DNA from 3 places in the Clostridium omnivorum genome. Region 2 is predicted to be linked to each of the others. Evidence: riboswitches for the same ligand, from Rfam matches in the RefSeq annotation. Region 2 holds a riboswitch; each other region holds the start of a gene.

Region 1 (9,973 bases), 200 kb from region 2:
GAACATCTTTATCAATAGTAAGCTGTAGTGTCTGTCCTGGATAAGACTCCCTGCTGCCTAATTCTTCAGTTACTCTACCCTGTTTATTTAACTTAACTATTCTTCCACCTTTTGAGCCTTTAAGTTTGTCTTCATAAGCTCTTTCAAGTCCTGCTGCACCTACATAATCCGTATTGGAATCATATCCTTTTTCATCGTACTTATCTTTACTTGAAGAGTTAATCTTAGATATATAACCTAAAAAGGCAGATCCTAATTCATCATAAGGATAATACCTAATTGGCTGAATTGATATATCTATACCTGGCATATCATTTAGCATTTGAGAAAATATAAATGCTGTATCCTGATTAATACTCTTTGCGATTTCTACAGGCTTATAACCTGAAAAACTTTGCATCTTCTGAGTATCTTTAACAAGCATATATCTTCTTTGCTGATCTATTGTATAGTTAAGCTTATCTACTCCGCATTTTACAACTAGCTGTTCAAATATTTCTTTAGTTTTCTTTTTATCCTTTACATATTGATCAAGCAATGCTTTTACTTCACTTTCTGAAGAAATCTTATACTTGCTTTTAATAAGTTGTAATGTATCATTAGGAACATCACTATATTGATCAACTATATTTTTAAAAGTATCCTTAGGAGTAAGCTTATATTGATCAACCAGATATTTAAATGTTTGCTCAGGAGTTATTTTTAATAATTCTTCATCAACCTTTTCTTGCTGTTCTTCTGAAAGAGTGTCCTTCACTTTAGGGTATAGCTTCTTTATAATTTCCTCATCTAAACCCCTATCCTTCTTAAATCTTAATTCTATCTGTTTTCTAGCATCTTCATCTTGAACTTTAAATTCAAATCTATATGGGTTAATTTTTAGTTCAAAGTCATCCTGCTGCACTTCTTTGTTTTCATCTAACACCTTAAATACCTTATCCATTGTTTGGAAGAAATTTAGTTTACTTTCATCGGTTTCCGTATATGTTAGTATATAGCTCTTTTGATTTGTTGCAAGCAGGCTGCCATTTCTGTCCTTAATTTCACCTCTTGGTGCAAATTCCTGTATTTCAGTAATAGATTTTCTGTTAGCCTTTTCCTTATAATCTTCTGCTTTGACTACTTGCAGATAGGTGAGCCTAGATGTTATGGCTGTAAATATTAGAAGCATTATTATAAATAAGGCTGTAAACCTATTAAAACTCTTTTTCTTCTTTTTCTTCATAATCCCACCATCACCACTTTTTATTTTTCATAAAATTTCCACTTTCTTTGCATATAGTCTTTTTGGCAAAATCTATACAACCATTTATAAAAGAAAAAACATATTACCATATTACAAAGTGAATCGAAAAATATATGCTCAAAATAGGTATATTGCTTAGCTATATATAATATAGCAAATACAATTACACCCTTAAGAAGAGATAAACCAAATGAAGCAGCTGTTGGTATAAGTCTCTTCTCCTTAATAATCACATTTCCAATTACTGCAGCTATTATGCACACTAGCATATTTACAAATGCATTTACTCCAAAGCCATTAAAAAAGTATAAATCTTGAAGCATACCTGTAAACACACCTAACCATAAACCTTCCCATACTCCATTAATTATTGAAAAACATATGGCAAACAAAAATAAAAAGCTAGGGAAAATACCCTTAATAGAGAATAAAGGCATAATAGTGTTATCTATTATAAAAAAAATTAGGCTTAAAAAAATAATTGTAAATATTCTCTTCATGGTTACCACCCTAGTATTTTATTTCATTTAAATCTCTAATATTTTTAGGAACTACTAACATTACTTCTTGCAGCTTATTAAATTCAACATAAGGCTCAATTACTGCATTCTTCATAATCTTTCCTTTATCCTCTTCAATATCAAGCACTTTTCCTATTCTAATTCCCTTTGGATATAATCCTCCAAGCCCAGAAGTTAAAATTTCATCGCCCTTTTTAACCTTTGAATCTAATGGAAGATAATATAATTTTGCAAGAAGTCTATTTTCTGAATCTTTATAACCTCTTACCATACCACTATCATTTCCACTTGTTTCCTGAGAATTTACCATACCACTCACTGCAATATTCTCATTAGATAGTGATTGAATAATAGCCCAATTACTTGCAACAGCAGTTACTTGTCCCACAAGTCCTTTTGATGTAACAGCTACCATTCCTTTTTTTACTCCGTCCTTAATTCCTCTATCTATAGTAAAACCATCTAAATAGTTGCCGCCTGCATTTCCAATGATCCTACAGCCTAAATAATCATATTCAGAACGCTCGTCTTTAAACTTCAAGTTTTCAGATAATCTTTCATTTTCGCTCTTTAAAGCATCATATTCTAAAGCCTTTGTTTCAAGTTCATCATTTCGAGCTTTAAGCTCTTCATTCTCTTTTTTGATTTCAGAAAAATGAATTATAAAGCTTCCAAATTCTTTTATATTAGCTCCAGCGCTATAAACTACCTTTTGTACAGAATTTAAGGTTACTCCAACGCCATTTTCTACAAAAGATACCTTTTCCCTCTTGACACTATACCCAATTAATACTAAAAAGCTAACTGACAGTACAATAATTGTTACTGCCAGTTTATTTTTAAGAAATGTCATATTAATTATCTGCTTCTACTTATTTTATCTACGTTGTCTAGAGCCTTTCCAGCGCCAAGTGCCACACAGTCAAGAGGGGATTCTGCAATGTGAACTGGCATGTGAGTTTCATGGTTTATAAGTTTGTCTAAACCTTTAAGGAGTGCTCCTCCACCAGCTAGCATTATACCTTTATCCATTATGTCGGACGCAAGTTCTGGTGGTGTCTTTTCAAGTGTAGTTTTTATAGAATCAACTATAGCATAAACTGGTTCCTTAAGTGCTTCTCTTACTTCTGCTTCTGATATATCTATGATTTTAGGAAGTCCAGTTATTAAGTCTCTTCCTTTTATTTGCATTGATTTTTCATCTTCATCTGGGAAAGCTGAACCTAATTCCATTTTTACAGTTTCAGCTGTTCTTTCACCAATCATTAAGTTATATTCTCTTTTTATATAGTTAATGATAGCTTGGTCAAGCTCATCTCCTGCCATTCTTAGTGACTTACTTGTTACAATTCCACCTAATGAAATAACAGCAACTTCAGTAGTTCCTCCACCGATATCAACAATCATACTTCCAGTAGGTTCATTTACTGGAAGTCCAGCTCCTATTGCAGCAGCCATTGGTTCTTCCATAAGAAGTACTTCTCTAGCTCCAGCTGTCTTTGTAGCTTCATCTATAGCCCTCTTTTCAACCTCAGTTACTCCGGATGGAAAGCATACTACAATTCTTGGACTAGTAAATGCACTCTTAGGACTTATTTTTTCAATAAACTTTTTAAGCATAGTTTGTGTAACATCGAAATCAGCAATAACTCCATCCTTTAATGGTCTTATAGCAACTATATTTCCAGGTGTTCTACCAATCATTTGTTTTGCTTCTATACCAACAGCTAATACTTTTTTTGTATCACTGTTAATTGCTACAACAGATGGTTCTCTAAGTAAAATACCCTTTCCCTTCACATAAATAAGAGTATTAGCAGTTCCTAAATCTATACCCATATCTTTAGACATTCCAAAAATTCCCATACAAAAATTCTCCTTTCAACTTTACAGCATTCCTTTTTCTTTCAAACTTATATATGTTCCATTTCCAATTATGATGTGATCCAATAAATCTACTCCTATTAGTAAAGAACATTCTTTTAACCTTTTAGTAACACTTATATCTTCTCCACTAGGAGTGGGATCTCCAGAAGGATGGTTATGACAAATTATAATAGAAGCACTACTCTTTTTTATTGCTTCACTAAACACCTCTCTTGGATGTACTATAGAAGAATTAAGACTTCCAACTGAAACATCTTTTATAGAAATAACTATATTTTTAGTATTCAGCATAATAATCTTTAAAAATTCCTTCTTTAGATATCTCATACTCTCCAGAACTAAAAGCGCAGCGTCCCTTGGTTCTGATATTTTATACTCATCACCAGATTTAAAAGATTTAAATCTTTTGCTGAGTTCTGCCAAAGCAAGAAGTTGAGATGCTTTTGCTTCACCAATTCCTTTTATACTCATAAATTCATTTGCAGAACATTCCATAAGCCCATTGAGTCCATCAGTCTCTTTTAAAATTCGACTGCATAGGTTCAATATGTTCTCGCTGTTACTGCCAGTTCTTAATATAATTGCTAGCAGTTCACTATTAGAAAGCTCATCAGCGCCATACCTTAACAACTTTTCTCTCGGTCTTTCATTTTCGGGCAAATCCATAATTCTAAGTAAACTTCCCATGAATATACTCCTTTATAGATTTACTCCCATCTCCCTTAGCATACAATAGAGCTTATTTAAAGGAAGCCCTACAACATTATAATAGCATCCGTGAATTTTTTCAACAAAAATTCCACCTATTCCCTGAATCCCATAAGCTCCTGCCTTATCCATTGGTTCTTCTGTATTTATATACCTTTTTATTTCCTCATCAGATAAATCAGAAAACTTCACTTTAGTGCATACAAAATCTGTTATTACCCTTTTGGTTTTTGTATTAACAAGAGCAATTCCAGAATATACTTCATGTTCAGCATCACTTAGTTCTCTTAGCATTTTAAAGGCATCTTCTTTATCCTTTGGCTTACCAAGTACCTTGCCATTAAATGCAACAATTGTATCACAACCAATGATAATTTTTTCTTCGGCATCTGACAATCTATTTTCGACTTCTAAGGCTTTCCCCCTGGCAAGCTCCATTACATAATGGTGGAAGCTGCCATTAAAAGGAATCGTGCTTTCATCGAAATTGCTTACATTAATGTCAAATTCACCTGTCAATCTATTTAATAACTCCTGTCTTCTTTCAGAAGCTGATGCCAATATAATTTTCACTTTATCACATCCTAATGTATCCATACTAGTATTATTGACAAGATTCAACCTTTAATAGACATTATATTTAAATTAAATTTTTTAAATATACATCTTATATAGTTTATCATTTAAAATATTCATAAACAAGTATTTAGAGGATTGTTTAATAATTTTTTAAGTTTTTTGTATGAAAATAAAAAGAAATTTACAAAAAATAAATTAACGCGCCTTACATATGACGCGTTAATTCTCATTTAGAATTAAATTTCTTCAAAATATTATAAATATATACATAATTATCTGATGCCTTTTCTTTTGCAATAGTCTCTGGCATATTTTTCACATATCCTTTAAGCTCAGTAAGTATTGCATAATTCTTACTTCCTTTTTCTACATCCTTAAGACTAGCACACCATTCTTTTAAATCTTTAGTTTGAACTGCTGGTACATTTTTTTCAGTTAACTTTGTAAGTATTAATAGGTTAGCATTTATTATTTCAACTATCTCCTTATTACACATATCTCCATTAGTAACTTCTAAAACCATTTTAGAATTATCAACTTTATTGTCATTTAATGTTTTTATAAGTTTCTCAGAATCAGCTTCACTATATATTCCAAGTAAAACTCTAGTTCCATCTGCTTCTGCTATTGTAAATGGATTTCCATAATTGCTTAATATATTTTTTTCTGGTCCTACATTTTCACTTTTTATGTATTTTCCGCCTTGAATTACTACATATTTAACAACAGCATCTTTTTCAGCGGATTGATTACTTGTTTTTTGTGATACAGTTTTTTGTGCACCATCTTCATTTTTAACATTAGAAGCGTTCTTTAGAAAAAAGTTTGACATAACAGTACCAATAACGAAAGCCATAATCAGTGTAACAGCTAAAATAAGCAGAACCATAGTTCCTTCATTTTTCTTTTTTCTCATATCATATCTTGTGTACTTCATAACTATACCTCCAAATAATATGTTAATTATAAAAGGTTTCTACCTTAGTATAATAAGCGGAATTTAATATGGCAGTAACCAAATACATACTTTATACTATTTGAAGTTTAATAAATTTATGATAAAAAAAACCCGACAAATTTTGTCGGGAGATAAATTACTATTTTACTCTTCTTGCTCCAGCATATCTAGCTGAATAATACCCTTCATCTAAATTACTTATTGTTACACCAGTTCGTTGATTAGCTGCATGAATAAATCTTCCATCACCCATGTATATACCAACATGTGATATCGAACCATAGGTATTAAAGAATACCAAATCGCCAGGAGATAAATTTGCTCTACTAACTGACTTACCAGCTCCAAATTGTGACCCAGTATAGTGATCTAAGTAAACACCAAAGTTACTATAAACATAAGCTGTAAATCCTGAGCAATCAAAGGCTCTTGGGCCTGAAGCTCCCCATACATAAGGCCTTCCTAAAAAATTGGAAGCAAATCCAACTACGCTGCTGTTACCTGATGTTTTAGCAAGTGAGCTATTCATTGATCCACCTCTGCTTAATGATGACTTTTTAGATGAATTGCCCTTACTTGTTTCTTCTGTTTCCTTTTTAGGAACTACTATTACCTTCTCTGTTGTTAAGTTCGCAGATCGAACTACAACTCCTTGTTGTGTTTTAATAGCTGCATCTGCCTTTACCTCATAGCTGTTTGTTTTGGATGTGATGCTTATAGCTAATATACTCACAACAAAAATAAATGCCGTTGATTTTATGTATTTCATTTGTAACCTCCTTCTTGCCTCCGGAGTTAGCTGACGGGTTCGGGTGAAGGTTCCCTACCAATTTTTTATTAAGTTGTCCATTAATTGGACATTATTTAATAAAATAATCGGATTAACCCCAACATACTGGTTCCTCCGTACCTATAAATAGGATTCAGCACGATTTTTATTATAGTTTATTATATGTGCGCTGTCAATGATAATTAACTATTTTATAAAAATATTTCCCACTTTATTACATATAAGCCTTTGCTTTTAAAATATGCATATCAATTTCTTCTCCATTAATGTTAAAAAAGTTCTTTGAAACTCTTATTAGATTAAAATTATTGTTTAGCCAGAATCTTTTAATATCATCATCTTTTGCAGGTACTCCAGTATAAAAATTATATATTCCAAAATTGTTTGAAAAATAATTCATTACTTCTTTTACTATATTACTACCTATACCTTTTCCTCTAAATTCATGGTCTATTAGATAATACCAAAACCATACTTCGTTATTATTCTTAAATTCTAACCTTCCCTTTAAGACACCAATGAGATTTTCGCCTCGATTTAACTTAAGGAAAAATTCACTCTCACTAACATAGTATTCAAGGAATCTCTGATATAACTCCTTAAGTCCTAAGGGATTTTCAATATTTATATTTAAAGCTTGTTGATTATTTATCCATTTTTGAATATAAATAATATCTTCTTTCTCTATGCTTGAAATACTTATATCATCAATTTTAATATTTATATCAAACATAAATTCACCTCTTCCTACGAATTTTTATTCTACATTTAATTTTAAATTCCTTTTTTTTAATAAACTTTACATTTTTATTTATGTAAAAATAAGTATAAACATTTTATTGCAAGTATGTTATTATATTCGTGGAGGTGCATAACATGATTGGTGTAAATGATAGTAGAATGTATTCAAATTTACTTATCTTTAAGTTTAATAATTTTGAACTTACTTATCCTGAGGAGCTTATGGATATTCTGAAGTACTCCACTAGCAAAGGTGAGTACAAAGAATTAGAAATTATAAACACTCTTGGTCAAAATGAATATGAAAAAATATTTATTTTAGGTCTAGGAAGCACTGAGGAATTCAATTCAACAAAACTACTTAAAGGTCTAGGCTACGCTATTAAATCATTAAAAGACTCCTTAACTGAACTAGATATCTTAGATAATTTTCACGAGGATTTTGGATATGCCCTTGGTCAAGCCATTGAACTAGCAACGTATAAATTCAATGGAATTAAACATAACGAAGAAAAAATCAAGCTACAAAAATTAAATATAGTGTCCCAAAATAGGGATTCTATAACTAAAGGATTAATAGTAGGAAGTGCAGTAAACTTTACTAGAAATCTAGTAAATATGCCTTCAAATTATGTTACTCCTAAATATCTTGCTCAACAATCCGAAAATCTTGCAAAAGAAGAAAATCTAGATTTGAAAATTATAGATAAATACATGCTTGAGCAGCTTGGTATGAATGGCATTTTGAGTGTTGGAAAAGGCAGCATACATAGCCCTAGGTTGATTATAATGCAGTATTTTGGAGATGCTGAAAGCAAAGAAATTACTGCTGTAGTAGGTAAGGGAATTACTTTTGATAGTGGTGGAATTTCATTAAAGCCTAGCAAAGGTATGGAAGCTATGGTTACTGATATGGCTGGGGCTGCTTCAGTGCTTGGATTAATGAAGGCAGCTTCAAAATTGAAGCCAAAGAAAAATATAATTGCACTAATTCCTACTGCTGAAAATATGCCTTCAGGTAATGCATTTAAACCTGGAGATGTTCTAACTACTTATAGCGGTAAAACAGTTCAAATTATATCTACAGATGCAGAAGGAAGGCTAATACTTTGTGATGCCATTACATACGCAAAGGAATTAGGAGCCACAACAATTATTGATATTGCTACTTTGACTGGATCTTGTGCTAACTTCCTGGGCGGCATTAATGTAGGAATGCTTAGCAACTCTGATTCCTTATCTAAAACCCTCATTGACTGCGGCAAATCAGTTGGGGAAAACTTATGGAGAATGCCAGATAATGAGGAGTATATGGAACAATTGAAAACCGATAGTGCTGACATGAGAAATTCAGGTACTGATTGTGGTGCAATTGTTGCTGGTTTATTCCTTCAAAGCTTTGCAGAAGATGTTAACTTTGCACACCTAGATATAGCTGGATGTGCTGCTTCTAGCTCAGGTTCTGATTTTTATGATAGAGGTGCAACGGGAATTCCTACTAGAACATTAATAGAATATCTTACAACATAAACAGGGGTATCCCCTGTTTTTTTCATTCTGTATTATTGAACATTATGGCAGATAAATTATTTTATTCCTAAACATAATTATTTTATATACAAGAACCATTATTAGTAATTGCAATATTTTTTCAATTCATATAAAATAGAATCAATAACACTTTTGACTTATATCATTTATTTTTATAAATGGACTTAAACGCTATGGTTAGAAAGAGGGATAAATATGCTTAGTATTAGAAAAGTTAGATTTCATGGTACAGAAAAGTTCTTTAATAGATTTTATGTATATACAGCATCAGTTGAATACGTTGTGAGAAGACCTATTGGAGAAAGACCTTTAAGATCGGTGGATATTATTATGAATTGTAAAACTGAGGAGGAACTCTTTAAAATCGGTGGTTCAGAAGCTCCTAAAGGTGGAAAGATGTCCATGGATGAATATTTTGAAAGAATGGGATTTAATTAAATTAAGTATAAAAACCTCGGGATGTCTGCCCGAGGTTTTTCATTTACAGTATAAGATAAATAAATTGTTATATCTTTACATAATAAAAAATACCAAGCTTTTAAGCATTGGTATTTTTTATTCTCTATGGTGCGGATGACGGGACTTGAACCCGTATGGTCTCCCACACGCCCCTCAAACGTGCGCGTCTGCCATTCCGCCACATCCGCATGATTTTACTAGCTTTATGCACGTGTCTTATGATAACTCTCGAACACGTTGCCTATATTTTTTACACGTATAAGTATATACTGTTTTCAACACTTTTTCAAGTAGTATTAAAAATATAGAGATGGACTTTTCTCCATCTCCTATTTAAATAAACTTAATATTTTTTCTTCATCACTACAATATTCAATTGTATCAAATACTTTTACTGTATTTGTACAAATAGAGGAATAAAGTTCTCTTTGTAATACTTCAAGTGGAATTATTACATTTTGTTTTCCATTGTCTGACGTTATTACTTTGTATTTTGCATTTAGAAAAAATAAATTACTTTGTAAATATACTCT
Region 2 (9,973 bases):
TTCTAATGTTTCACCCATTTTAATATAAGTCATTTCAATATCTATAAGTCCTTGTATGGTTTTAATTGCTCTTAGACTTAAAACCTCATCTAATCTAAATTGCGGCAGCTTAGTTTCAAGATTAAAAGCACTCACAATACAAATAATGTTTCTATCGGCCCTAATGCTTTTTATCCTTGAATATATATTTTCATTTTCAACCAAATTAACTGGAATTATCTCCAGGATACTTTTATCATATTCCAAATGTTGTTCTAAAAGATTCTTTATTGCAATAGCACTTCCTTCTCCAGTGGTACACATTGTTATTATTACAAGCTTTTCTCTTCTATCAATCTTTGTCCTATCATGTACAGTATCATATTCAAGAAAATTATTCACATTTACAGTTTCTCTGTATACTTCCTCAAGAGAATATCCCATAGCAGCTTTTCTTGCAGCCTCTACTACATGAAGTGTACTAACAAGCGGAATTGTTTTTACATTAATACATATATCTTTTTCTACTTCTTCACCAAAAGTAGTTAAAGAACCCATATCCACTAAAAGTAAAACATCAGATTTTATACCATGCTCAATTATATAATTTTTTAGTCTACTTAGTACTATTTTCGGTTTTTCCTCTAATGGAGCATTTATACCAATAACATTGTTAATGCCCAATAGTTTATTTGCTACTTCTGCCATAGATGCTGCTGTAGAACTGCCATGTGCGACAACAATTACTTTTACATAACTGTTATTCATTTCAATATCTTTTTCGTCATAAACAAAAAACATTGCTAAAAATCCTGCCTCATCTATAGGCATGGTAACATCTAATGATCTTTCTATTATTTTAAGGCAATCCAAAGCAACATTAAACTCGCTGCCAAATTCTGTCCTAATGCTATTCAACTTGGGGTTAACAATAAGTTTATTTCTCTTTATTCTCTCTAAGGAGTTCGATATATGAACTGCTATACCATAATAGGCCCTTTGGCTTAAAGTCCTATTAAGTTTTTCCTCACTAAAGCTTATAATATCTTGGACAGTTTTTACTATTTCTTCAGGTATAATACTTTCCAAATTTGTAATGTCTACATTTCGATTTTGGCAGTATATGTATCTTGTAAAATAATCTTCAATGTCCTTTTCCATTTCCTTTTGGAGCGTTTCTCCTTGAATACCTTTATCTCTAAGCTCATCTATTCTATGATCTATCATGTCATATATAGAATCTTCATAATTCTGTTTTTCAAGAAGAGAATTATTTTCAAGTTTATTAAATACACAATATCTCTTATTTATTCCTATAAGTTTATTAAAAATTTGTCTATGTTCAGTTTGTATATAAAGTCCTTCCCTAACATAAGTAGGCAAATCAGTGCTGTTAATTTTTATATATTGTTTTTTCTTAGAAACAAAATCAACATAAGCTTTAGCACAAGCAAGTTGAATGTCTGTTTTAAGCTGTCCAATATTGTTAGGACAATAATAGCTAAGAAAAGCTCTCATAGAATTAATTGATACCATTATCTCTCTATCCAGCCTAAAGGATTCTTCACGGTAAAAATTACTTATCAAATAAAATCTTTCTTCCATTGTCCTCTCTGAGAGACTAGGAATTTTAATAACCATTGGTATTCTTCTTGTAAAGGTTTTAAGCAATGTTGATTCTGGACTTTCTGTAGTTGCTGAAACAATAAGTACATCCGCTCTGCGCTCCGTTTCAGTTTCCCCAAGTTTTCTAAAAGTACCTTTATCCATAAAGGTAAAAAACATTTCTTGGCCCTCAGGTGGAAGTCTATGTACCTCATCTAAAAATAAAATACCTCCGTCTGCTTTTTCTATAAGCCCAATCTTATCAGAATCTGCTCCAGTATAGGCTCCTTTTTTAGTACCAAAGAGCTGACTTATTAAAAGTTGTGGATTATTAGCGTAATCTGCGCAGTTAAAAGTTACAAATGGAGCTTTTTCTTCCATTCGCTTCATTTCAATTGCATATTGATGGATAAGCCCTGCAAACATAGATTTTCCAACACCAGTTTCCCCTAAAATAAGTACATGCATACCTTTAGGTGGATACAGTATTGCTGCTTTAGCCTGTTCTACAGCTGTATATAGGCTTTGATTCTCTCTTGTAAATCTGTCAATTTTACTTTCACCCTCATTATATTCAATGTTATCAATAGGATTAAAAAGAACTGGTCTCCCAGAGCTTTTTGAAACCTTACCTTCAGTGCATAATTTATTTAAATCATTACTAACATTTGCCCTGCTTAATTTTAAGGTATGAGCAATTTCAACAGCACTTAACCCTTTGCCTGTATATAGCTTTTTAAGTGTCTCATATACCAAATCAATTCTTTTCATTCTTTCACCTCCGCTTCTACAAATTACAAACTATTGAAAAATTATCCTATTATTATGTACTATATCTCATTTTATACTTCCGGTCAATTATACTTTTTAGATACTCATAAAGCTAAACATGAATAGCAGTGTATAAAGCACAAATCACCACCAATTTCCCATAATACCTTAAATCTACTATAGATTTTTGTGGACATGCTTTGTTACAATAGCACACATAAGACAAGCCGAATCTCCAAATGGAGTACGGGGGAATAAACAACGGGGTGAATCTCATTTTGAGTAGGGTGCCTCAACCCGAACCCGACAACTAACCTCGGAGGCAGAAGGAGGATAAAACTTATGTTTAAATCAAAAAAACTATCAATTTTACTTTTATCATTGGGTGTAGCTTTATCATCTGTACTACCAGTAAAGGCAGCAGACTATAAAGTAACTTCAGGTGATTCACTTTACACCTTAAGCAAAACATTCAATACTACCATCACTCAATTAAAGACAACTAATAATCTTACTAGCGATAAAATTTATATAGGTCAAACATTAAACGTTCCAGCACAAATTTACTCTGTTAAATCTGGGGATAGCTTATACCTAATTTCAAAGAAATTTGGTATAACTTTGGGCCAATTAAGAGTAATGAACAACAAATGGGATGACTATATATACCCTAGTCAAAAGCTTCTTGTACCAGGCACTGCAACAACAAGCAGCAGCTCAACAAATACTGCGTCAAACCAGCAAGCTGGCGTAATTCCATACAGTCAAGCTGATGTGGATTTGCTGGCTAGACTTATTAACGCTGAAGCTCAGGGGGAACCCTATTCAGCGAAGGTGGCTGTTGGTGCAGTTATAATCAACAGAGTACAGGATTCACGTTTTCCTAAGACTATATCAAGTGTAATTTATCAAGTGGATCATGGTTATTATCAATTTACTCCTGTTCTTAATGGATGGATTGATAAACCAGCTACTTCAGAATCAATTCAGGCAGCTTATGAAGCCTTAAGAGGATCAGACCCATCAAATGGTGCACTTTATTATTTTGATGACAGCACAACAAATACTTGGTTATGGTCCAAGCCTATAGCCGCTAGAATTTCTCATATGGTATTTGCATACTAATCCAGTATATGAAAAAGAGCCAGAACTAATTCTTCTGGCTCTTTTTCTGTAATATTTATATTTAAACCTTTTATAATTCATTAACACTTTTATAAATATTACATATACTTATAATGTAATATTTATTAAGGAGTGTAATTAATGTATTACGATGACTATCGTGACATAAGTGAATTTGATGAACTAGACGATATTGACAATATGGAAGAGTCTGATGAGTTTGAACCACCATTCTTTTGTCCAATATATCAACAAATGTTTTATGGCTATCGTCAATTTCCAACTCCTCCACCATTCCCACCTGGAACTGGCGGACCTATGAATATGCCTCCATTCGGTAATCAGCCAGGGGGACCTCCATTTGGAAATCAACCGGGCGGACCTCAACAAGGAGGAGTACCTATGGGACCACCTCCAAACTTTACACCATCAAAGTCCCAGGGCGAATTCAAGCCACAAGCTGGTATTGCACCTCAAGCAATAGACCCAGGTGCCATAAGAAGATGTTTATATAGATATGTTTATATATGGCCAAGAAATGGTAGAGGTTTTTGGGCGTGGCTTACTTATGTGGGAAGAAGATCAATAGCCGGATATCGCTGGAACGGGCGTAGATGGGTATACTTTGGAATGGACCTTAGAATGATAGAAAGCTTCTACTGCTATTAACAATGCGCCCCTAGCAAATATTTGCTAGGGGCATTTTATAAGCAATATAAAATAACTAAATTGTTTAAATCAAGCTTTAAAGCTATGTTATGTTTTATTCCACCTCATTTGGTTTATCTAAGCTTACAATTTTATACCTATCTATAATTAATTTCAAAATTCGTATGGTTTCTAAAGGATTCCTTCCAACTGTTAATTCTCCACAAAGCATAAAACCTGTAGCTCCCGCTTTTATATAATTATATATGTCATTAATTTCTGGAAGAGTGGGAACAGCCTCTCTTTTCATAGATTCCAGCAAATGAGTTGCAATAATAAACTCCTTTTTTGTTCTTTTTATAACACGAAAAATCTCTTCCTGAATTCTTGGAACATCGTAAATTTCAACCTCTGCTGCTAAGTCGCCTCTGCCAAGAATTATTCCATCCACCTTAGATAAAATATCTTTAAAATTTTTGACTCCCTCATCGCATTCAATTTTAGCCCATATTTTGGGCATTTTTAAGCTTTTATCTGCTTTTCTCAATAATTTTATATAATCTCTTAAATTAATTATATCTTCTACTTTAGTCACATAAGATAAGCAGATTATATCCACGTTATTCTCTAGACCCCACTTTATATCAAATTTGTCCTTTTCAGTAATCCCTAGCATACTCCTATCCATTCCAGGGGCATTAACTCCTTTTTCAGCTCTTATTAACCCACCTCGTTTAACAATGGTCTTTATTAACTCATTCTTACTCCCTGTTCCTACAACTTCAAATTCTATAGTTGCATCTTTCATGAGTATTTTTTTTGCACTATACATGGTAGAAAAGTCGCCTTCTAAAGATATTGGTATAGTAAGACCTCTCATTCTGTTTTTTTCATAATAAAATTTTTCCGAACAAAAATAAACTATGCTTCCTTGCATTACCTTTACTTCCCTTTGAAAGAGACTGCTTACTCTAAGCTTATTACCGCGTAAATCTTGAATTACTTCTACAAAAGGATGTTGCTTTCTTAAATATTCTATTTGTGCTCTAATAGTATCATAATTGGCATGTGAAAAATTGAATCTAGCCATGTTCATACCTTCATTAGCATATTCATCTAAAGCACTTAGTTTTTTTGCATTTGGTCCAATAGAACATACAATTTTCATATACCTACCTCTAAATATTGAATTAAGTTTAAAATATGCATTATACCTACCCATATATATGATTAAATGCATATAATAATACCAAAGTATTTTAAGGAAGGAGCTTTTAATGATTTATTTCAGTTATCCCAAAAGTTATTTTCCTCATAAAGCCATAGAAATAAAAAGTAAAGTCGACACTATATTTCAAAATGATATTAGTAAATTAGAGCAACCGGAAAAAGATTATTCCAGGGTCACTGAAAAAGCTGAGCTAGAAGAACAAAAAATTTCGCCAGAAGAATTTAAACTTCTTTATCCCTATGTGAATAATCTAACTGAAGATACAAAACAGAAAGTAAATAGTGCTATAAGCGATACAGAGGTGAATCTCTTTAAGAACAATGTACTTATAACATCTCCCATTGATTTTAAAACCATAATAAGTGGTTATAGTGTTCCATTAAATCAAAAGGGACTGCTCAGCGTTTTATTTGAACTATATTACTATACTGGTGGAGCACATGGCAATACTGTATATGACTCACTTTCAATAGATTTAAATAGTGGTGAAATATATAAACTTAATGACCTGTTTAATCCAAAGCTTAATTACATCCCTCAGTTAAATGAAATCTCTATAAGAAAGGCGAAAGAAGGTGGTGTCCCCCTACTTACTGAATATAAAGGCTTAACAGAGGATCAAAAATTTTATCTAACTCCAACCTTCTTAGTGCTATATTATCAGCTGTATGAGTATACTCCTTACGCTTATGGAAGATTTGAAGTAAAAATACCTTATACAGAAATTCAAAGTCTCATATATCCTCTTAGTCCAATTCAAAAACTTCTTTAGTTTAACTAGTAACCCTGTTCTAAGCGGGGTTATTTTTTATTCCATAATTTACTTGTAACCTTTACAATATTTTTTTCGATAATCAAAGTAAATATATTTTAAGGAGGTAAAGCAATGAAGCGCAAACCATATTTTTACTCACTTCTCTTAGCTCTAGCTTTTATAGTTTTCAGCACAAACATAGTAATGGCTAAGCCTAGAATTACAAGCAAAGTTTCATCCGCTCCCACAGGCCTAACAGCTTCCGGAATAACCACTTCCGAAACTACTCTTAGTTGGACAGCAGTATCAGGGGCTACAGGCTATAAAATATTTAGGGCAACTCCTAATGATTCAAATTATGTTCAAGTAGCTACAGTATCAACCAATTCATTTAAAAATACTGGGCTTTCTGCTGCTACAACTTATTGGTACTTTGTAAGAGCATACAATTCTTATGGTACCTCAGCTGATTCAACCCATATAAAAGCTGCTACTTCCTCTGTGATTGTACAAGCACCTACAAAATTAGTTTTAGGTTATGCAGTATATTATTATTCTGGTGATAGTTCGTCCTATAACTCAATGGTGAATAATTCAACATTGATAAATGAAATAGCAACTGACACCTATACAACAGACGGACTTGGCAATATTACTGGACTTGTACCTACTAGTCAACTCTCCTATGCCAATAGTAACAACATAAAAAGTTTAGCTATGCTAACAAATAACTTTGATGGAAGTATAGCTAAAACACTATTAGAAAGTCCAACAAATAGACAGAACTTAATAGCTAATATTACAGCTGCTCTAAAGACAAATGGCTACAAAGGTGTAAATGTAGATCTAGAAGGTGTTTATTATTATGATCGAAGCTACTATTCTACTTTCATCAGCGAACTATATAATGCATTAAAACCACAAGGCTTTATGGTTACAGCTGCTGTTCCAGCTAAAACCTATGACAGTACTACAGATGGATGGAGTGGAGCTTTTGACTATGCAAAAATCGCAAGTTATGCAGATCAGCTTGTGCTTATGACCTACGATGAGCACTATCCAGGCGGAGCTCCTGGACCTATAGCTTCAATTGGCTGGGTTCAAAATGTTATTAATTATGCTGTAACTGTAGTACCTAAAGAAAAAATACTACTTGGTACGGCAGCTTATGGATACGATTGGTCTTCAAATGGCACAAAAGCTTACAGTATTTCTCAGTGTAATAATTTAGCAGCAACCTATGGTGTACAAATACAATGGGATCCTGTTTCTCAATGCCCATACTTTAGCTATACAGATAACTCAAGTATTCAGCACACCGTTTGGTTTGAAAATGGTACAAGCCTTGCGTATAAACTAGACTTAGTTAATAATTCAAATTTATCTGGTATAGCAATTTGGAGATTAGGTCTTGAGGATTCAAATTATTGGGCAACTATAAAAACTAAATTTAATAAGTAGAGAAAAAATTATATATAGTTTTTATCATACTATTTCCTTTAATAATGAAAGGTAGATTTTAAAAAATCTGCCTTTTTCCTTTTGTAATTAAATAGTAGCAAAGTTTATGCTGAGGAATATACTGTTATTGTGTAAGCAACAATCAAGGAGGATTAATACACAAATGGCTAAAATCAGCAAACCTAATTATGAAATGAACGACATGAATTGCGATGGCATGGGTCAATGTATACCACAAGAACTAGTTATTAGAAATGTACGTCTTGCAGCTGCTTATGTTCCCTATCAAAAAATGTGTACTATCTTTTCCCCTATTGAAGGACTAAAAAAAGGAACAATTTTCCCTGAACTATATAGTCCATATGAAAAGAAAGATAAAAAGCACAAAGTATTAAGAGAAGAAGAGTAGGAGGTGCTTTATAGTAATGGATAGTAATAAATTTGAACTCTTAGAACAAATAACAGCACTGGATTTTATGATTGAGGACCTCCATCTATATCTAGATACTCATCCAACCGATCGTAATGCTCTTGCTAAACACAATTCTGCAGTTATGCAATGCAAAATGTTAAAAGAAAAATATGAAAAGCATTATGGTCCATTAGTTGAGGGCTCCTGCAGTGCTTATCCTTTTCAATGGATAAATGAACCTTGGCCTTGGGAATATGAAGCCAATTTTAGAATTCGCTAGGAGGAGTAGTAGTATATGTGGTTATATGAAAAAAAACTGGAATATCCAGTAAAAATTAAAAACCCAAATCCTAAGATGGCAAAAGTAATAATTACTCAATATGGAGGACCTGACGGAGAGCTAGCAGCTTCACTAAGATATTTAAGTCAAAGATTCTCTATGGTTACCCCACAAGCTATTGCAACATTAAATGATATAGGTACAGAAGAACTAGCACATCTTGAAATAGTTGGAGCTATAGTACATCAACTAGTTCAAGGAGCTAGTGTAGAAGAAATTGAAGCTGCTGGAATGGGCGGTTTCTATGCTGATCACGATAAAGCAATATATCCAGTTAATGGCGACGGAGTTCCATTTAGTGCTGCTTATATTCAATCAAAAGGTAATCCAATTGTAGATCTTACTGAAGATTTAGCAGCTGAGCAAAAGGCTAGAGCTACCTATGAATACTTAATTAATATGGCAGATGACCCTGATGTTATTGAACCATTAAAATTCCTTAGAGAAAGAGAAGTAGTACACTATCAAAGATTTGGTGAAGCTTTAAGACTAGTTCAGGATTATCTCCAAGATCCGCGTTTATATATTATGCCAAAACCTGATTATTTAAAGAAGTAACATTTTAAGTTATTTTAGAAAAAAGAAAATGGTATACACAGTATTTATATGCTATGTATACCATCTTTATTATTTTAAATTTAATTTTGCTAACGCTTCTGCTAATGCTGAATTCATTGGAGCTTCATTTTCTTGTTTCATTTTCTTCATATAATTTTGAACATCTTTTTTATTTGATTTGCTCTCATTATCTTTAAATCTCTTGCTAAAAGATGAAGCCTTTTCTCTAAAGTTGCAGTTAGTATTCAGGCATACATAAATTTGTCCTTCTCCATGTCCTCTAAGCTCTAACTTCTTATGACATTCAGGACAACGAGCATTGGTAAGTCTGCCTAAATTCTCTCTGTGACCACATTCTCTATCTTGACATACAAGCATCCTTCCGTTTTTACCCTTTACTTCAAGCATATATTTTCCGCACTCAGGGCACTTGTTTCCTGATAGATTGTCATGCTTGAATTTATCTGTACTTCCCTTAACCTCTTGAACTAGCTCAGCAGCATACTTTCTCATTTCTTCAGTAAATACTCTTGGATCCTTTTTACCTTTGCTGATTTGCTCTAATTCAAGCTCCCATTTAGCTGTCATTAAAGGTGATTTTAATTCTTCTGGAACTAACTCAATAAGTTGCTTACCTTTTCCTGTTGGAACAATTTCTTTACCGTTCTTTTCTATATAAAACATGTTAAATAGTTTTTCAATAATATCTGCTCTTGTGGCAACTGTTCCTATACCACCAGTTTCACCAAGAGTTTTAGCTGAGAGCTTATCTACAGCTACATATTTATGAGGTTTTTCCATAGCCGAAAGAAGAGTACCTTCATTAAATCTTGCAGGTGCTTTTGTTTTAAGCTTTTTACTTTCAACAGAAGCTACACTCAATTTTTCACCCTTTTTAATCTGAGGTAATACCTGATTATCCTTTTCATCTTCATCCTCAGCTAAATCATCTTCTCTGTCATATACCTTTTTCCATCCCTTAGACTTAATTACGTTTCCTTTAGCCACAAAGCTTTCGCCATTTATATCTACAGTGATGGTAGTTTGTAAGTATTCATAAGGTGGCAGCATAACAGACAAGAATCTTTT
Region 3 (9,973 bases), 2.4 Mb from region 2:
TCTGGTATTCCAGAAATTCTTGCTACATCCTCTAATTCGTCTACAACTACTGGGTCTACTATAAAAGAAGGTATGTTTAAAGATTTTGCTATTTCATTTGCAATTATACCACCAAGATTTGAAGCATGCTGTCCTAAAACACCTACTCTTAAATCTTTAAGCATTTCCTCATTTACAGAGTAGGTTCCTCCTTCGATAGGCTTTAAAAGTCCACCTCTTCCAACTACTGCATTAAGGGTTTTTATATCAAAATCTTTTTCCTTTAAAACATTCAATATTACTTCTTTTCTAAATTCAAATTGGTCAACTATTGTAGCATATCTTCCGATTTCTTCTGAAGAATGTCTTAAAGTTTCTACTAAAATTGGATTTTCATCCTCGTAAACTCCTATTTTTGTAGAAGTTGAGCCTGGGTTTATAATTAATAATCTGTACGCCATTGCTATCCCCTCCTGTATTACTTCTTATCTATTAAGGTTTGCAACTAGTGCTGCTAATGCTATAGAATGCATCTTAGTCTCTGGACTGTCAGCTCTTGAAGTTAATACTACAGGCGCTGAAGTTCCAACAAGTATTCCACCATTTTTTGAATTTGTAGTATAAGATAATGTCTTATACATTACATTTCCTGCTTCTATATTAGGAAGAAGCAATATATCTGCTTTTCCAGCTACTGGACCAGATATTTTCTTGTGCTTTGCAGCTTCTTCTGAAAGTGCATTATCTGTTGCTAGAGGTCCATCCACTATACATCCTTTAATCTGTCCTCTGTTGTTCATTTGAGTTAATATTGCTGCATCTACTGTAGCAGGCATATCTGGGTTTACTACCTCTACTGCACATATTGGAGCAACCTTTGGAGTTTCAATTCCAACTGCCTTTGCAACACTTACCGCATTGTTTAATATATCAATTTTAGCCTTTAGATCTGGATACATATTGAAGGCTGCATCTGTAACAAATAATAGTCTATCATAGCCTGGCACCTCAAATACTGCAACATGTGACATAAGCTTTCCTGTTCTAAGTCCTACTTCTTTGTTTAAAACCGCCCTTAGTATAGTTGAGGTTTCAAGCAGTCCCTTCATTAGCATATCAGCTTTACCTGAAGAAACTAGTTCTACTGCTTTTAACGCTGCTTTAGTTCCATCTGGTTCATTAACTATTTCGATGCCTGTTAAATCAAAATGGATTTTATCAGCTATAGCTTCAATTTTCTCCTTATCTCCCACAAGTATTGCATCAGCAAGACCACATGCCTTAGCATCTCTTATAGCTTCTAGCACTGGTTCATCTTGAGCTGCTGCTACTGCAATTTTTTTCATTTCATTGTTTTTTACTTTTTCTAAAACCTCTTGAAAACTCTTCATAACGTAATTCCTCCCATGTCATTATATTAATATTTCTTTCTCATATATCTTAGCTTTTTCATCACCGTTAAGTACTCTTATTGCACCTTCATATAGTGCCAGCATTTCATCTTCTCCTGGTACAACCTCTACCGGTGCTATAAAGCTTACTCTTTCTGTTACCCAATCTACAATCTTTTTATTGTAGGCAAGTCCACCAGTTAAGATTATCGCATCAGCCTTACCTCTAAGTGCAATTGACATAGCTCCAATTTCTTTTGCTATTTGATAAGCCATTGCTTTTAAAATCAGCTCTGCGTTTTTATCTCCCTCATCTATCATCCTATTAACTACTCTTCCATCATTAGTGCCTAAATAAGCTGTGAGTCCGCCTTCTCTTAGAAGCTTTTTTCTTAGCTCCGCACAAGTATACTCTCCACTAAAGGCCATTTTTGCTACTTCGCCAACTGGAAGGCCACCCACTCTTTCTGGAGAAAAAGGTCCATCCTCATTAGCATTATTTACATCTATGATTTTTCCCTTATACACTGGAGCAATGGACATGCCACCTCCAAGATGGGCTACTACATAGGAACTATTTTCAAAACTCAAGTCTAGTTTATTGCATACTCTTCTTGTAACAGCCCTTATATTTAAGGCATGTACAAGTGATTTTCTTGGAAGCTGCGGCAGACCTGAAATCCTAGCCACCTCTTCAAATTCATCTACGGCTACAGGATCAACAATAAAAGAAGGTATATTAGCCTGCATCGCAATACTGTGAGCTATAATGCCCCCTAAATTAGAAGCGTGCTCTCCCTGCTCTGCTAACCTTAAATCCTCTAGCATTTTTTCAGTTACTAAATATGTACCACTTGGCATAGGCTTTAAAAGTCCACCTCTGCCTACTACTGCTGAAAGTTCACTTATTTGTATTCCTTGTTCCTTTAGCCAGTTAAGTATAACTTCTGTTCTCATTTCCTTTTGATCATAAACTCTCTCGTACCTTTTAACTTCTTCAGTACTATGAGATAAATTTGTAACCTTTGATTCCCCTGCCCCATCAAACAGTGCAATTTTAGTAGAAGTTGAGCCTGGGTTTATAACTAATACATAACCTTTTATACTCATTTCCCCATCCTACTTTCTTAATTATTATGATGCACTTCATTAATGATAAATCTACACAACAATAATTTTAGCCCCAATTATTAAATTCACTACAGAAAATTTCAACAAAATCGATTGCAACAACTATTTCGTATTTTGGCAGATTTCCTTCATAATGAAAAATAAAAAACATTGTACAATTACATTTTAACAAATTTTCTATATACTTTGCAACATTTCAAAAAATTAATCTATTGAAGCCCATTCTTTCATTATGCTTTCTGCAATTTTTAGCCCATCAACCGCTGCCGACATGATTCCTCCTGCATACCCGGCCCCTTCGCCTGCAGGATATAAACCGTAAATATTTGAACTTTGCAAGTTTTCATTCCTTTCTATTCGTACTGGAGCAGAGGTTCTAGTCTCTATTCCAGTGAGTACAGCATCATCTGCCCCAAAGCCTTTGATTTTTCTATCAAAATTAACAATACCTTCTTTTAAGGCGTCAATTACGTAAGGGGGCAGACAGCCTGAAAGCTGTTTGAATTCATAACCAGGAGTATAAGTAGGATTTACTCTACCTATTTTTGTGCTTAGTCTATCCCTTAAAAAATCTCCAACCAATTGAACTGGAGCGCAGTAGTTTCCCCCACCAAGTTTATAAGCTAGTGCTTCATAATGTCTCTGAAATTCCATTCCACTTAGTGGACTGCACCCATCAAAGTCATTAGGTCCTACAGTGACAACTAAGGCTGAGTTTGCATTTTCTTTATCTCTCTTATAATAACTCATGCCATTAGTTACAAGTCTTTTGTCTTCAGAAGCTGCAGCTACAACTTCTCCTCCTGGACACATACAGAAGCTGTATACAGACCTATTTAGTTTTTCACTAGTATAGGTAAGTCTATAATCAGCTGCCTTAAGTCTTGGATGTCCCGCAAATTTTCCATATTGATTTTCGTCAATAAGACTTTGTAAATGCTCTATTCTCACACCTATTGCAAAAGGTTTTGCAGTTAATGTAACTCCCCTTTTATTAAGCATACTATAAGTATCCCTTGAGCTGTGACCAATAGCTAGCACAAGAGCCTCACAAGGAATTTCATTTTCATTTACTATTATACTGTGCAGTTTGCCACTTTTTATTTTTATATCTTCTAGTTTACTGCTAAAGCGTACTTCTCCACCCAGTTTAATAATCTCTTCTCTTATATTTTTTACTACAGTTTTTAGAATGTCAGTTCCTACATGGGGCTTTCCTGAATATAATATTTCCTTGGGAGCTCCTGCTTTTACAAAAGCATCTAATACATAATCGCATCTAGTATCCTTTATCCTTGTTGTAAGTTTTCCATCTGAGAAGGTGCCTGCTCCCCCCTCACCAAATTGTACATTTGATTCTAAATTTAAAGTTCCTGTTTTCCAAAATAAGTCCACGGAGGCAGTTCTCTCATCCACCTGCTGACCTCTTTCAATTATAATTGGCTTATAGCCTTTTCTTGCAAGCAGAAGTGCTGCAAACATACCTGCAGGACCCATGCCTACTACCACCGGCCTATGATTGAATAATTTATGCCCATATGAAAATTCATCATTATACTCCACAGTTTCTAGCTTTACATCTTTATCATCAGCTCTTTGAACTAATCTTTCTTCATTATCGCAGCTAACTTCTACAGAATAATTAAACTTAATATTGTCCTTTTTTCTTGCATCTACAGATTCCCTTAAAATCTTAAATTCCTTTATAGCATTATTTGATATTCTAAGCTTCTTTGCAGCTTTTTCTCTTACTAGTTCCATATCTTCTTCTATATTAAGTATTATATTGTTAATTCTAATAGACATTAAATTTCTCCCTTCGTACAAAACCCCACTTTATACAAAGCGGGGTTTAAAAGCTATTTTATACATTATTGAGTCTTCTTTTTCAAGGTTACCTTTACACTCTGAGGAGCAGAGGATACCTTTGTTATCCCATCAGGAACCGTAACATTTACATTTAGGTTATGCTCTCCTTCAGGCAGGTTATTAACATCTACACTGCAAGTTATATCTTCCGGCTTAAGAGCGTTGACTTGAGCCTCTATGCCTGATATTGTAAGTGATAATTTCGGATTATCAATTGTAGCTGTCAAAGTATCACTTAAATTTTTAACTGCAATATCATAGGTTAAGCTTTTAGAAATAATCTTATCTATAGTTGCTTTTATTTTAACAGTTTGGTCACTATTTAATAGAGTTACCCCCTGCGGTAATATTATCTTAGCTGTTACTACCTTATTAGGTGTCAGAGCAGCAAGGTCAATTGGTTCAGTATCAAGCGAGCTTATACCATCTATATTTGCACCTGCTATATCTACCTTATCTGGAGTAGCAATAAGAGTTTTAAGCACCATATCTTTACTTATATTTCCCTTTGTCTTTATGTTTATTCCTACAGTCTTAGTTTTCTTTACTGACACAGAAATTTCAGCAAGCTTTGGAGATATATCTACATCAGAAACAACTTTTCCTGATGCATCAAGTGCTTGAAAAGGAACGCTTAAGTTTATATCTGCATCAACGTTCTTTGCAGTGCCTTTTGCCACTACCTTTGCAACTTGATTTACATATTTAGCAGCCCCGTTTACTATTACATCTGTAGGCTTACTTGTGTAATTTGAAGATACATAGTATCCATCTTTTGCTTTAACATCCAAATCTACAACTACAGGAAAAGTCTTTTGAATTAAATCATCCAACTCTACCTTTAATACTAAAGTATCACTATTTAATACAAGTACATTTTCAGGATGATCTGTAATTCTTACAGGTATTTTATTTTCTCCCTTTCGAACTACATATTCTCCCATGTCAGCTATTACTTTAAAGTCCTGTGGCTTTATCTTATATATATCTGCAGGTTTCCCTTTCACATAAACAGATATAGTAAATTGCTGTCCTGGCAGTATTTTCATCTTTGATTGAGCTAAAGCATCAGTATTAATAAGTTCTACAGGAATTGACTTTACCTCATACTTTATCTGGTTGTCATTGATGTTTGAAATGTAAAGCCATAGTCCAAAAGCAGCAATTACACAGGTTATTTTAATTAGCCACTTATTTTTTTGATCCATAGCTTCACCTTCTCTCTATATGTAAGCTTTGATTTTTGTCTGCTTTTTATTATTCTAATAAGTATATCCTTAAGTCTGTCTTTATCATATCTCCTTGTAAGCTTTCCATTAACTGCAAGAGATACTGTACCAGTTTCTTCTGATACAATAATAATAAGTCCATCAGAGTTCTCGGATATACCAAGTGCTGCTCTATGTCTTGTACCTAAAGATTTACTTATGTCATTATTATTAGTTAACGGTAGGAAACAACCTGCTGCAACTATTCTATCATTTCTTATTATAGTAGCACCATCATGCAGTGGTGTATTTACCACAAAAATATTTTCAAGCAGTGCTGAAGTTACAACTGCATCAAGCTTGGTTCCTGTACCAATAACTTCACCAAGACCTGTTGTCTGTTCTATTACTATCAAGGCCCCTGTCCTTGTAGCTGATAAATTCTCAACTGCATTTACTATTTCAGTTATTACCTTATCCATAATTTCATCATCTTCCATGATGTGCCTATCGCTAAATGCGCTTCTGCCTAAATGCTCTAAAGCTCTTCTTATTTCAGGCTGGAATATGATTATGATTGCTATTACTCCTATGGTTATAGTATTGCTTAAAATCCAGTAGAGCATATTGAGCTGTAAAAGACTACTTATTGGAATAAGTGCTGCAATTAACAGTATCCCTTTCAAAAGTTGCTCTGCTCTTGTTTCTTTTATAAGCATATAACCTTTATAAAATATGTATGAGACCACGGCTATATCCAAAATTGCTGAAGGACTTAAGCCTTTAATAGTGCTAATTAGCATATTAAAAAATTGTGCCAAGCTTTTCACCCCTTAACCAGAATACCATATTAACAATTATACACCATTATTATTTTTATAGTATAGTATTAAATAGAAATTATTAATTAATTTAATTTGTTTTTACAGATATTTGAAGGAATTTTTTATGATATAATAGAATAATTATAATATTATTTTTCAAAAGGGGTGTCAATTAGTTGAAAGCAAAAACAAAAAAAATATTGACTACATTAGGGATTATAATACTAATACTAGCAATAATAGCCGGAGTTTTCTATGGAACTTATTACTTTATTGTTAACAAGTCATTAAGCGCCTATGAAAAGTCTATTAAAACAGAAATAGATAATATAAACAAGATAAATTCATCTATTACTGCTTTTAATAAGGAAAACAGCATTGACCCTGATAAAGTAAAAAAAGAACTACCTTCTAAAGTAGATTCATTACTAAAGGAAAAGGATAAAATTAACGGAATTAATCCTACTGAAAAATATTCTAAAGCACATGCAAGCCTTTTAGAAGGGCTAAATAACAATATCCTCATGTATAAACAAGTACAAGCCATCTTTGCTAATTCTCAAAGCAAGGACGTTGCAAATGCACTAGAGGATTTAAAAAAGTACAAGAACAATTGTGTTCAGGCATATTCCTTAATAAGTATTAAAAATACATCTGCTTCTTTTCCTACAGATGCCTCAACTACAATGGAAACAATAATATCCTATTTTACTGATATGGTAAAAGTAAATAGGGATAATGATATTAAGCAAAGTGTAAATTTAGAATTTATGAATAACATGGATGCAATATTGTCCAAGCTAACTGCTGTAAAGGTGGATTTAAGTGCAAACGTAGCTAAAGTTAGAGCAGGCAGTGGGAGTTATGATGAAGTACTATCACAAGTAGATGATAATTATAATAAGCTTCAAGAGATACAAAAGGCTTTCTCAAGCATTACAATTCCACAAAAGGCTTCATCTACCTATAAAATCTTTAAGAATGTGCTTGATAACTATGATGAATATCTAAAGAACTTTAAATATGCTTTGACAATAGAAAAAGAAGAAGCCTCAAAAGGTAAACCAAGTCAAGACTTTTTAAACTCAATTTATGCTACCTCTAGCAGTAATCTTCAGCAGGGAGATAAGTCCTATAATGATTTTATGAAGCTTTATGCTGATTTTAAAACTAATAATGTTAAATAGTAGTTAATAACTAAGGAGTAAGAAGTAATACGTAATAATTGAAATGTTCTGAGTCTATAATTTTAGTCTCAGGACATTTTTTCATTTTTTGTAAAGTTTATTAATTATTTCGTATTATTTTTTATAAATTGGTTAAAATACCTATGACCGAAGTTTATTAAACACGGGGAAACCACTTTTTTGGGGTGAATCGCAATTTATCATGCGTAGGTTATGCCTTTACCGAACCCGTCAGCTAACCCCGTAGGTAAAAGGAGGAAATTTAATGAAAAAAAGTTCAATTATATGCTTTTGTTTGAGCATAGTTTTAGCTATGCCTTGTTATAATGCAAAAGCACTAGTAAGTTATGAAGACGAGGCAGATTTATATAAAGAAGAAGTTCAAGCGGTTCAAGTATTCAGTGTGAATGATAGGAAAATTCCAATTACAGACCAGGATGTTTATCTAATGGCTCAGGTGGTATGTGCAGAAAGCAGAGCTGAACCTTATGAAGGTAAGGTTGCTGTTGCTTCAGTAATACTTAATAGGTTACAAAGCAATCAATTTCCAAAGTCTGTAGAGGACGTAATAATGCAAAAAAATGCATTTTCCTGTATCAGAAATGGTGAAATAACCATTGTTCCTGATCCAGCAAGTTACAATGCTGTACTTGACGCACTAAAAGGCAAAGATCCAACAGGAAAGGCACTGTTTTTCTACAACCCGAAAATTGCCACTTCCAGCTGGATGAAAAATATTAACAAGAAAAATGTTAAGTCTATAGGAAATCATGTATTTTTTGCTGTAAAATAATATTCCTTAAATAACAAAATCCTCGGTTTTATTAAACCGAGGATTTTGTTATTTAAGAATCCAAATATGATACTGCTGACAAAGCTGCAATTTGACCTTCTCCTGCTGCCTTTATATATTGATAAGGCTTTCCTATACAATCCCCTGCAGCAAAACATCCAGGTATATTTGTTTTCATTAATCTATCTACCTTTATATGACCTTCTTCTATTTCCAAACCTGGTACCAATTGAGCTGGTGGTACACTATCCTTTAGAACAAATACTCCATCAGTATCTACTTCATTTTCCTTAAGTATTAACTTGGAAACAAAATTATCGCCTTGTATTTCCACAGGTTTATCCTGCAAAATCTGTATCTCACTTCTAAGGTTATATTCTCCCTTATACATTGGAACGTAATATACCTTTGCAGCCAGCTCAGATACGTAATTTGCATCCTCTTCTGCTTCTTTGTTATACCCAACTATAGTTACTATCTTTCCCTTGTAAAGAGGTGCATCACAGGTTGCACAATACCCCACTCCCCTTCCAAGGAACTTTTCTTCTCCACTTAGGGGTTTTGTGTATTCTACACCTGTAGCTAAAATCACAGTTGTTGCCTCATACATTTTTTCATTTACCATAAGTGTAAAATAGTCTCCCATTGCATAAACATTATTTATTCTCTCATTTACAATCTCTATGCCCATGGAATCCATATGCCTTTGGAACTGATTTTTAAGTTCTTCTCCTGTAACATTATAAAAACCAAGATAATTATTTATCTTCGGTGCCTTAATGAGCTTTGCACTTAAATCTTTGCTTCCAAATAGGATTATTTTTTTGTTTCTTATTTTAGCATTTATAGCAGCAGAAATTCCTGCAGGCCCACTTCCAATAATAGCTATATCATACCTGTTATCCAATATTCACACCTCATTTACTATAATAAGTAAGAAGTAAGCTTTTCACTTTTACCTCTTACTTCTTACCTCTTACCTAGCTTATATATGTCTTTCTATAACTTCTTTTAAGGCTTGCTTTGGTCTAAAACCTATTAAGCTATCTACTGGAACTCCATTTTTAAACACCATTATAGTTGGTATACTTGCAATTCTGTACTTTTGAGCTACCTGAGGGCTCTCGTCTACATTAACTTTAACAAATTTAACCTTGCTGCCTATTTCTGAATCTAATTCCTCCATAATTGGTGAAATCATCTTGCAAGGCCCACACCAAGGTGCCCAAAAATCAACTACCACTGGTGCTCCAGTACCATTAATTTCTTCTAAAAATGTGCTATCTGTTACTTCTTTCATTTGCTTTTCCTCCTTATTATCCGTGAAAGTCCATTTAAGACTTTTACATCCTTATCACTAAAACCAAGGATAAATATCATATACCCCTGGTAGGTATTTATCTATATATAGATTTTATTCTATTTTTTCTATTAAGTCAACAGCTAAGAACTATGAAATAATAATTATTATCTTATTATTTATTCATAAAGTCAATATATACTACTATCTATTTTACCTTAAAACCTATAATTTTACAGCCCCTAGTTCCAACCACAAGCGTATCCTCAAAGGCTGCTGGTGTTCCTTCAA

The links. Region 2 has a riboswitch for cyclic di-AMP ahead of bsdE14_RS17745 (cell wall hydrolase). Riboswitches for the same ligand answer to the same signal wherever they lie in the genome.
Region 1: linked by a shared signal. The riboswitch ahead of bsdE14_RS18605 (C40 family peptidase) and the one ahead of bsdE14_RS17745 (cell wall hydrolase) in region 2 are both predicted to bind cyclic di-AMP.
Region 3: linked by a shared signal. The riboswitch ahead of bsdE14_RS05900 (cell wall hydrolase) and the one ahead of bsdE14_RS17745 (cell wall hydrolase) in region 2 are both predicted to bind cyclic di-AMP.

The regions. Positions count from the first base shown of each region.
Region 1 covers NZ_BRXR01000001.1:3,936,112-3,946,084, reverse strand. The annotation lists gene bsdE14_RS18640 (penicillin-binding transpeptidase domain-containing protein) at 1-1,225, opposite strand, end outside; gene mreD (rod shape-determining protein MreD) at 1,246-1,746, opposite strand; gene mreC (rod shape-determining protein MreC) at 1,757-2,620, opposite strand; gene bsdE14_RS18625 (rod shape-determining protein) at 2,626-3,633, opposite strand; gene radC (RadC family protein) at 3,655-4,341, opposite strand; gene bsdE14_RS18615 (Maf-like protein) at 4,354-4,959, opposite strand; gene bsdE14_RS18610 (hypothetical protein) at 5,168-5,878, opposite strand; gene bsdE14_RS18605 (C40 family peptidase) at 6,039-6,668, opposite strand; cyclic di-AMP (ydaO/yuaA leader) riboswitch at 6,669-6,838, opposite strand; gene bsdE14_RS18600 (GNAT family N-acetyltransferase) at 6,904-7,422, opposite strand; gene bsdE14_RS18595 (leucyl aminopeptidase) at 7,566-8,960, shown strand; gene bsdE14_RS18590 (hypothetical protein) at 9,177-9,419, shown strand; tRNA gene bsdE14_RS18585 (tRNA-Leu) at 9,547-9,628, opposite strand; gene bsdE14_RS18580 (hypothetical protein) at 9,770-9,973, opposite strand, start outside.
Region 2 covers NZ_BRXR01000001.1:3,740,196-3,750,168, reverse strand. The annotation lists gene bsdE14_RS17750 (sigma-54-dependent transcriptional regulator) at 1-2,355, opposite strand, end outside; cyclic di-AMP (ydaO/yuaA leader) riboswitch at 2,571-2,694, shown strand; gene bsdE14_RS17745 (cell wall hydrolase) at 2,698-3,480, shown strand; gene bsdE14_RS17740 (hypothetical protein) at 3,622-4,149, shown strand; gene bsdE14_RS17735 (pyruvate kinase) at 4,244-5,296, opposite strand; gene bsdE14_RS17730 (DUF3298 and DUF4163 domain-containing protein) at 5,406-6,131, shown strand; gene bsdE14_RS17725 (glycosyl hydrolase family 18 protein) at 6,246-7,574, shown strand; gene bsdE14_RS17720 (spore coat associated protein CotJA) at 7,738-7,983, shown strand; gene bsdE14_RS17715 (spore coat protein CotJB) at 8,000-8,266, shown strand; gene bsdE14_RS17710 (manganese catalase family protein) at 8,282-8,884, shown strand; gene bsdE14_RS17705 (DNA topoisomerase III) at 8,954-9,973, opposite strand, start outside.
Region 3 covers NZ_BRXR01000001.1:1,298,739-1,308,711, forward strand. The annotation lists gene buk (butyrate kinase) at 1-440, opposite strand, end outside; gene ptb (phosphate butyryltransferase) at 465-1,370, opposite strand; gene buk (butyrate kinase) at 1,392-2,480, opposite strand; gene bsdE14_RS05880 (NAD(P)/FAD-dependent oxidoreductase) at 2,706-4,307, opposite strand; gene bsdE14_RS05885 (CdaR family protein) at 4,373-5,578, opposite strand; gene cdaA (diadenylate cyclase CdaA) at 5,554-6,381, opposite strand; gene bsdE14_RS05895 (hypothetical protein) at 6,579-7,589, shown strand; cyclic di-AMP (ydaO/yuaA leader) riboswitch at 7,725-7,853, shown strand; gene bsdE14_RS05900 (cell wall hydrolase) at 7,855-8,382, shown strand; gene bsdE14_RS05905 (NAD(P)/FAD-dependent oxidoreductase) at 8,435-9,289, opposite strand; gene trxA (thioredoxin) at 9,368-9,682, opposite strand; gene bsdE14_RS05915 (outer membrane protein assembly factor BamB family protein) at 9,891-9,973, opposite strand, start outside.